One region of the Vreelandella vilamensis genome, then DNA from elsewhere that is predicted to be linked to it. Evidence: predicted binding sites of a transcription regulator. Region 1 holds the regulator's gene; the other holds the start of a gene.
The links. Region 1 encodes LexA, which represses DNA repair genes until DNA is damaged. Its sites were predicted from a motif close to TACTGTNTANNTANACAGTA; they were not measured.
Positions count from the first base shown of each region.

Region 1 (4,419 bases):
GGTCGCTCGTTACCGGGAATGGCTTTTGCGGAGAAAATAATGCTATCGCCCGGTTCAAGATCAACAAACGGATGTCGACCTTGTGCGAGGCGCTGTAAGGCCGCGCGGGGTTCGCCTTGGCTGCCGGTGGCAATAATCACGACCTCTTCCGGTGGTAAATAGCCTAAGTCGTGCGCGGGTACCAACGGTGGCAGTTCGTCTAAGTATCCTAATCCACGTGCGACCGTTACCATGCGCTCCATTGACCGTCCCATTAAGCTGATCCGTCGTCCGCAGCGTTGTGCTGCGCGAGCGATAGCGACAATGCGAGCCACATTACTGGCAAAGCACGACACCACGACACGGCCTTTACAAGTGGCCAGTGTTTTGGCTAAGGCGCGAGCAACATCGCCCTCGCTGCCGGAATGGCCTGGCATTGGGGCGTTTGTGGAATCGCCAACGACAAGATCCACCGGGGCTAAGGCGCGAAACTGCCCGGCGTCTACGGGTTTGCCGATCAGTGGCTCGGTATCGAGTTTCCAATCACCGGTATGCAACACGCGGTAGTCGCCTGCGTGCATAACAAGTGCGCAGCTTTCAGGGATGGAGTGGGTTAGCGCTAAATATCGAAGTGTAAAAGGGCCAGAGGTTAGCGCTTCTCCCGGCTCTACGACCTTAATGGCATCGTGTTTTAGGCCGTGCTCGCTAAACTTGAGCCGTAATAGCCCCGCAGCTAAGGGCGTGGCGTAAATCGGACACTGCCAATGGGGCCACAGCCAAGCCACTGCGCCGATATGATCTTCATGCCCGTGGGTAATAAATAGCGCGTCTGGGACAATATCAAGTGTTGTCAGCGTATCTATATTAGGAACTTGCAAGGGGGTGTTGGGTAAGTCCTGGCGTATCATCATGCCGCAATCGACGGCGATCCAGTGCTCCCTGAAACCATACAGCGTAAAATTCATACCCACTTCACCACATCCCCCTAGCGGCAGTAAGCGCAAAGGGTGGCGGCGGCGAGGGCGAATGTGTACGCGCGGTGCTTGCATGTTGATGAAAAGCCCTTGAAAGTTGGACCTTTACTATACGGGATTGCGGGGGCGTGTCACAATCGCACTTGTCACTAACAACGCCTTTTGCAGTGGATCGTGCCAAGTGTTGTTCCCCTCGTTACCATCGTTTTTTCGCCGCTTGGCGGACAGATTCGGTTGATAGAGTACGCTTACCTATGTCGATTTTCTCTCAGTCTCATTATTATCGCTTGGTGGTATCGTGTCCCGATCAGATTGGAATCGTGGCGCGTGTATCCAGTTTTATCGCCCAGCAGGGCGGCTCTATTACCGAGGCGAGTCAGCACTCTGATTTAGAAACTGGACGCTTTTTCATGCGTTATGAAATTTTGGCCGACTCGCTAGGTATCACACTAGAGGCGCTGCGCGAGGGTTTTACGCCGGTGGCAGAAGAATTCAATATGCAGTGGGCGTTAACCGATACGAAGCGTAAACCGCGCGTTGTCTTGATGGTCTCAAAAGAATCCCACTGCCTCGTCGATTTGCTCTATCGTTGGCAGGCGGGGGAGTTGGCGTGCGATATCGTTGGGGTCATTTCTAACCATGATGCCATGCGCGCCCTTACTGAATGGTACGGCATTCCATATTACCATCTCCCCGTTGACCCGCAGAATAAGCAACCCGCATTTGATGCTATCGAAGCGAAAATTGAAGCCCTGGATACCGATTGTGTGGTGCTGGCGCGTTATATGCAGATTTTGCCGCCAGCGCTGTGTCAGCGTTATCGGGGTCGTGTGATCAACATTCATCACAGTTTTTTACCTTCGTTCGCCGGGGCAAAACCCTATCATCAGGCCTATGAGCGTGGCGTGAAGCTGATAGGTGCTACCTGTCACTACGTCACCGAAGAGCTCGATGCCGGGCCGATTATTGAACAAGATATTCATCGCGTGAGTCACTGTCATACGCCGACAGATCTTGTGCGCTTCGGGCGCGATGTAGAAAAGGCGGTACTGGCGCGCGGACTGCGTTGGCATTTGGAAGACCGTGTGATTATTCACGGAAACAAGACAGTGGTATTTAGCTAATCCATCAACGGATGAGGTAGCGATGTCATTTGCACAGAGTGTGCTGGCTCCTTGGGCATTGTGGTTATGCGGCGCGGTTTCGTTAGCGGTGCTGGGGCGTATTTTGGCGCTGAAGCCGTGGCAGCCCTTATTCGCGGATACAGCACTGCAGCATCGTTGGCTGGCCGCAACCTTGGCGGTTGTGTTGATGTGGCAATTGCGGGCTCAAGCCGTTGATTGGTTGACACTGCATTTGGTTTTTACGGCATTGATGACGCTGGTTTTTAAAGCACCGCTTGCGCTCATTAGCAATGTGATGATTAACGTGGCGATGGTAGTGATTGGCCGTAATGAGTGGTCATTGCTGGGCGTGAATGTGCTAGTCACCGGCATTATTCCGGCATTGGTGGTGGGGATTATCTGGCGACTTGTGGATCGTAAACTGCCTGATAATCTAATGGTTTTTATGTTTGTATGTGGTTTTTTTGGCTCGGCTCTTGCGACGTTGGGAGGCGGCTTGACTGCCGTTGGGCTGATTGTCGCCGCGGGCACCGATCCTGAAGCCGTATATTTGGCACAGGAATATGCACGTTTTCTACCATTATTAATGCCGTCTGAAGCCTTTATCACCGGGATGTTGTTAAGCGTTTTGTTGGTCTACCATCCGAATTGGGTGGCCACATTTAATGACCACCGTTATATCGATATGCAATAGTACGTTTCCCGAAGCTTTTCCCTAAAGCTTCCCGGGGAGGGGTTTACCCAAGGGCTTGGCCGTTACCGCCACGAATGACGCCAACGCCAACACCTTCGATCTCTAACGCTTGAGTACGTAGGTCGATCACAATCGGATCGAACTCTGCGTTTTCGGCAAGCAGTTGAACGTTGTGCCCTTGACGCTTAAAGCGCTTAACAGTGACTTCGTCTTCAATGCGAGCGACAACGATTTGGCCATCACGCACACGTTCTGTGCGATGAACCGCCAGCAGGTCTCCTTCTAAAATGCCCACATCTTTCATTGAGAGTCCCCGTACACGCAATAAGTAATCGGCTTTCGGCGTGAAGTATTCAGGCGGTAGCGGGCAATAGCGATCAATGTGTTCATTAGCTAACACGGGGCTACCCGCTGCGACTTCGCCAATAACCGGCAAGCCGCTAGGCATTGTGCCATCAGCGGTAGACTCGTTTGAGAGCTCTTGCCCCTCGAGAGTTTCTTGCGCGGGCAAGCGGATACCGCGAGAGGTGTTACGGATAATGCGAATGGTGCCTTTGCGTTCTAGTGCGCGCAAGTGCTCTTCGGCTGCGTTAGGGGAGCGAAACCCAAGTGCTTTAGCGATTTCGGCGCGGGTCGGCGGGTAACCGTACTCGCTCATGGTTTTGACAATAAAGTCGTAAACATTCTGCTGACGAGCTGTTAAAGGCCGTGACATCGCAAGCTCCTTTTTTGCAGTTTTGATTTATGCACGTTTTGACATCTCGCTAGTACTGACTCAGTCAATAACGTTAAATGGTTTTGTGTGATTAAGTATACAGTATGTTGCTCTGTCCAGTGCAACCGTTACAGCCAATTTTCCTCATTTTTTCTGGTGCGTTTGTTTAAGCGCAATAAAGCAAATGTCGCGTTAGCGTTAAAAGTGCCCGATTCATCAAACATTGAGCCCGGATATCGCTTGGCGTAATATTCTAAAATGTTTAAAACACTCGTTTTTAGGAGCGACCATGGCTCAGTCTGATACGGTGACACGGATATTGGATACCGCTGAAGTTCTGTTTGCTGAACGCGGTTTTGCGGAAACGTCGCTGCGTAATATCACCAGTAAGGCGCGGGTCAATTTGGCTGCAGTGAACTATCACTTCGGTTCTAAAAAAGCCTTAATTCAAGCGGTGTTCTCTCGCTATCTTGATCCCTTTACACAGCGCTTTCATACCGCGTTAGATGAGCTGGAAGCACGCTACCAAGGGCGGGTAATTCCCCTAGAGGTGCTGCTAGAAACTATGGCCACGACGGTGCTGGCCGTGCCTGCCGAGCGGAATAGCTTGAAGGTGTTCATGCGTCTGCTTGGCCTTGCTTATAGCCAAGCACAGGGGCATTTACGTCGTTTTATTCAAGACGAGTACGGTGATGTGTTCACGCGTTTTACGGAGCTTGTGCGTCAGGCAACACCGACTATCCCCGATGCTGAGCGTTTTTGGCGTCTGCATTTCATGCTAGGAACCGTGATTTTTACGCTCTCAGGATTGGATGCGCTACGCGATATTGCGGAAAAAGACTATCAAGAGCAGGTTTCTGTGCGCGACCTTGTCAGGCGGTTACGCCCCGTCGTCGTCGCCGCGATGAACGCGCCGCTGCCTGCAAGCGCCGA
Region 1 covers NZ_JARWAN010000009.1:35,291-39,709, reverse strand. Annotated here, with positions in the region: gene QC823_RS07330 (ribonuclease J) at 1-944, opposite strand, end outside; gene purU (formyltetrahydrofolate deformylase) at 1,208-2,077, shown strand; gene QC823_RS07320 (energy-coupling factor ABC transporter permease) at 2,100-2,771, shown strand; gene lexA (transcriptional repressor LexA) at 2,815-3,486, opposite strand; gene QC823_RS07310 (TetR/AcrR family transcriptional regulator) at 3,776-4,419, shown strand, end outside.

Region 2 (4,419 bases), on a different contig from region 1:
ATAGGCCGTCGAAGGTGCTGGTGCCGCGGCCGATTTCATCCATCAGCACCAAGCTGTGCTCGGTGGCATTGTGCAGGATGTTGGCGGTTTCGGTCATCTCGACCATAAAGGTCGAGCGCCCACCGGCGAGATCATCGGAAGAGCCGATGCGGGTAAAAATGCGATCCACCGGGCCGATTTCTGCGGCGTCCGCAGGCACGAAAGAACCGCTGTGGGCGAGTAGCGCAATCAGGGCTGTCTGGCGCATGTAGGTGGATTTGCCGCCCATGTTGGGGCCGGTAATGATCAGCATGTGCTGCTCTGGGGTGAGCGTGACATCGTTGGGCACAAACGGCGTCTCGCTGACCTGCTCGACCACTGGGTGGCGCCCTGCATCGATCTTAAACCCGGTGTTTTCGGTCAGCGTCGGGCGCACCCAGTTAAGCGCCTCGGCGCGCTCGGCAAAGGCGCACAGCACGTCAAGCTCGGAGAGCGCGCGGGAGGTGCCCTGGAGTTCATGCAGCGTGGTGTTAAGGTCTTCCAGTAGGCGGTCGTAAAGCCATTTTTCCCGCGTTAGCGCGCGAGATTTGGCCGAAAGCGCTTTATCTTCGAATTCTTTAAGCTCGGGAATGATAAAGCGCTCAGCATTTTTCAGCGTCTGGCGGCGAATATAGTCGACCGGGGCCTGCTGGGCCTGAGCGCGGGGCAGCTCAATAAAGTAGCCGTGAACGCGATTGTAGCCGACTTTTAAGTTGGCAAGCCCGGTACGCTCGCGCTCACGGGTTTCGAGCTGAATGAGATAGTCCCCGGCGTTTTCGGCCATACCGCGCTGCTCATCGAGCTCGGCGTCAAAACCGTCGGCAATCACGCCACCGTCGCGAATCACGACCGGCGGGTTTTCCATTAGCGCCCGCTGCAAGGTGTCGGTGACCTCGGGGTAAGGGCGAATATGCGGGCGCAAGTTGTCTAGCGCGCTGCCGGTGTCAATGTCGCTCAGGGCGCGTTCGAGTTCGGGCAGGGTGACGAGCGCATCGCGCAGGCGCGCCAAATCCCGTGGGCGGGCGCTATAAAGCGCCACACGGGCGAGAATACGCTCGACATCGCCAACGGCGCTTAAGGTCTCGCGCAGGCTCATGTAAGCGGCATCGAGGGTTAATAGCGCCACCCCGGCTTGGCGCTTTTGCACAACATCACGCTGGCGCAGCGGGCGGTTGAGCCAGCGCTTTAATAACCGCGAGCCCATGGCGGTGGTGCAAGTATCCAGTACGCTGGCCAGGGTATTGTCTTGCCCACCGCCTAAGTTGGTATCGATCTCCAAGTTGCGCCGGCTGGCCGCGTCAATCACGACCGTGTCGTCGCGGTTCTCGACGCCAATGGCGGTGACGTGCGGCAGGCGCGAGCGCTGAGTATCGCGGGCATAGTCAATCAATACGCCAGCGGCCAGCAGGGCGGTGTTCAGATGAGCGCAGCCGAAACCACGCAAGTCCTGCACTTCAAATTGATCGCACAGGCTTCGTGTCGCGCTCTCCAGGTCATAAAGCCATTCGCCTTGACGGCGCAGGCTACGTTCTCGGGAAAGCGACTCGGGTAGCGTCAGATGCTCCGGCACCAGCAGCTCCGCCGGGGAGAGGCGAGTCAGTTCGGCGAGCATTTCTTCTTCGTTTTCGACTTCCAGTATGCTAAAGCGCCCGCTGGAGAGTTCGAGCCAGGCAAGCCCCCAGCGCTCGCCGCCTTGGGCAATCGACGCGAGCACATTATCGCGGCGCGCGTCGAGCAGGGCTTCATCGTGCAGCGTGCCGGGAGTAACGATCCGCACCACTTGGCGATCAACCGGGCCTTTGCTGGTGGCCGGGTCGCCAATTTGCTCGCAGATGGCGACGGACTCACCGGCGTTGACCAGCCGCGCTAAATAGCCTTCGGCGCTGTGGTAGGGCACCCCCGCCATGGGGATGGGCTTACCGCCGGATTGGCCGCGTTGGGTGAGGGTGATATCTAACAGCGCGGCGGCCCGTTTGGCGTCGTCGAAAAATAGCTCATAAAAATCCCCCATGCGGTAAAACAGCAATACCTCGGGGTGCTCGCGCTTTATCTTTAAATACTGTGCGATCATCGGCGTATGCGCCGGTGTGCTGCTGGCCATGAGTGTCCTGGAGTGCGCGTGTTCGTCGAGTATGTGAAATCGTCGTGTGAAAACCGGTATTCTACGCTGAAGTGATGATCGACATGAAGGAGTGACCATGGCACCAAGCGTTGAGAGTTTAAAAAACTTGGATTTAACCTTGCTGGCACAGCGGCTCGGCAAATTGTGCATCACTTATCACGTGGAAGTGAGTGCCGCAGAGTCGTGTACCGGCGGTGGGATCGCCAGCGCCATTACCGCTGTGCCGGGAAGCTCAGCGTATTTCTCGACCGGTTACGTCACCTACTCTAATGCGGCAAAAACGCGCCTTTTGGGCGTGCCCAAAGAGACACTCGAAAGCCAGGGCGCGGTCAGCGAGGCGGTGGTAAACGCAATGGTGGCTGGCGCTTGCCGCGAAAGCGGGGCGGATTTGGCTGTCGCGGTCAGTGGTGTGGCAGGCCCTGACGGGGGCAGTGACGAAAAGCCGGTCGGCACCGTGTGGCTAGCGTGGGGGAATGTTAATGCACAGCAGGCGGAGTGTTTGCACTTCCCCGGTGATCGTCAGGCGGTGCGTGAACAGGCGGTGCGCCAAGGCATCGCGCGGTTAATCGTGGCACTGGATAAACGCTAGCAAAAGAAAAGCGCAGAAAATGCCGCCGGGCATTTGTTTATTGACCAATCTTTGGCATACTGCTGGCTAACTATACAGTTTTATAAACTGTCTTATAAACAGCTTCTATGAGGACTCTCCGGATGGCTCAGGACGAAAACCGCACGAAGGCACTAAACGCCGCACTCAGCCAGATCGACCGTCAGTTTGGGAAAGGCACCGTGATGCGCCTAGGCGATACGCCCCGGGTGGTGATGCCGTCGGTTTCCACCGGCTCGCTCGGGCTCGATATTGCGCTGGGCATTGGTGGCTTGCCGTTTGGCCGCGTGGTGGAAATTTTCGGCCCCGAGTCGTCGGGTAAAACGACGCTAACGCTTTCGGTGATTGCCGAAGCGCAAAAACAAGGCAAGGTGTGTGCTTTCGTCGACGCCGAGCACGCCCTAGACCCAAGCTACGCCGAGAAGCTTGGGGTTAACTTGGATGATCTTTTGGTCTCGCAGCCCGATACCGGCGAGCAAGCGCTGGAAATCACCGACATGCTGGTGCGCTCCGGTGGCGTTGACGTCATTGTCATTGACTCCGTGGCGGCGCTTACGCCGCGCGCTGAGATTGAAGGCGAGATGGGCGACTCCCACGTGGGCCTTCAAGCGCGTTTGATGTCGCAGGCGCTGCGTAAGGTCACCGGAAACATGAAAAATGCCAACTGCATGGTGATTTTCATCAACCAGATCCGCATGAAAATCGGGGTGATGTTTGGCAGCCCAGAAACCACCACCGGCGGTAATGCACTGAAGTTCTACTCCAGCGTGCGCTTGGATATTCGTCGCACCGGCTCGGTAAAATCCGGTGACGAAGTCACCGGTAACGAAACCCGCGTGAAAGTGGTGAAAAACAAGGTGGCGCCGCCATTTAGGCAAGCCGAGTTCCAGATTCTTTACGGCAAAGGCATTTATCACGCCGGTGAGGTGATTGATCTTGGCGTACAGTGCAACCTGGTCGATAAAGCCGGCGCTTGGTACAGCTACAAGGGCAAAAAGATTGGCCAAGGCAAAGCCAACGCCGCGCAATACCTCGAAGATAACCCCGAGACAATGGACGAGATCGAAAGCCAAATTCGTGGACAGCTACTCGCGCAGCCCGACCCGAACAAAGATAGCGGCAAAGATGGAGGCAAAGACGGCGGCAAAAGCGATGGCAAAAAGAAAGCGACGGCGGAAGCCTCTGCCGACCAAGCGCCGCTTGAATCCGATAGCGACGAGTTGCTGTAAGCCGTGATGGCGTTTGGCACTTCCAGCACTTCCAACACGAGTGCATCCGGTAAACCCGAGCGCTCGCCCCGCGAGATCGCGATTACCCTGCTGGCTCGGCGTGAATACTCCCGCGCTGAGCTGGCATCCCGCCTTGAGCGCAAAGACGTGCCGGCTGACGAAATCGACGCCTGCTTGAATGCACTTGCCGAGCAAGGTCTCCAGTCCGATACGCGCTTTGCCGAAAGTTTTATTCGCTCACGCATTTTTCGCGGACAAGGCGTGCGGCGCATTGAAAGCGAGTTGCGACAGCGTGGTGTCGATTCCGCCACGTATGCGGCCGCGTTAGCGGAGGTGGTGGCGCAAGAGGAGGTGGACTGGTGTGAACTTGCCTGCGAAGCCCTTTCCCGGCGGTTTTCCACCCCCGGCGATAGCCCCAAAGAGCGCGCCAAGCGCGAGCGTTT
Region 2 covers NZ_JARWAN010000013.1:47,669-52,087, reverse strand. Annotated here, with positions in the region: gene mutS (DNA mismatch repair protein MutS) at 1-2,119, opposite strand, end outside; gene QC823_RS09335 (CinA family protein) at 2,217-2,729, shown strand; gene recA (recombinase RecA) at 2,852-3,976, shown strand; gene QC823_RS09325 (regulatory protein RecX) at 3,983-4,419, shown strand, end outside.
Region 2: recA (recombinase RecA) is a predicted target of LexA. The motif match lies at 2,790-2,809, and genes of this name have one in related genera.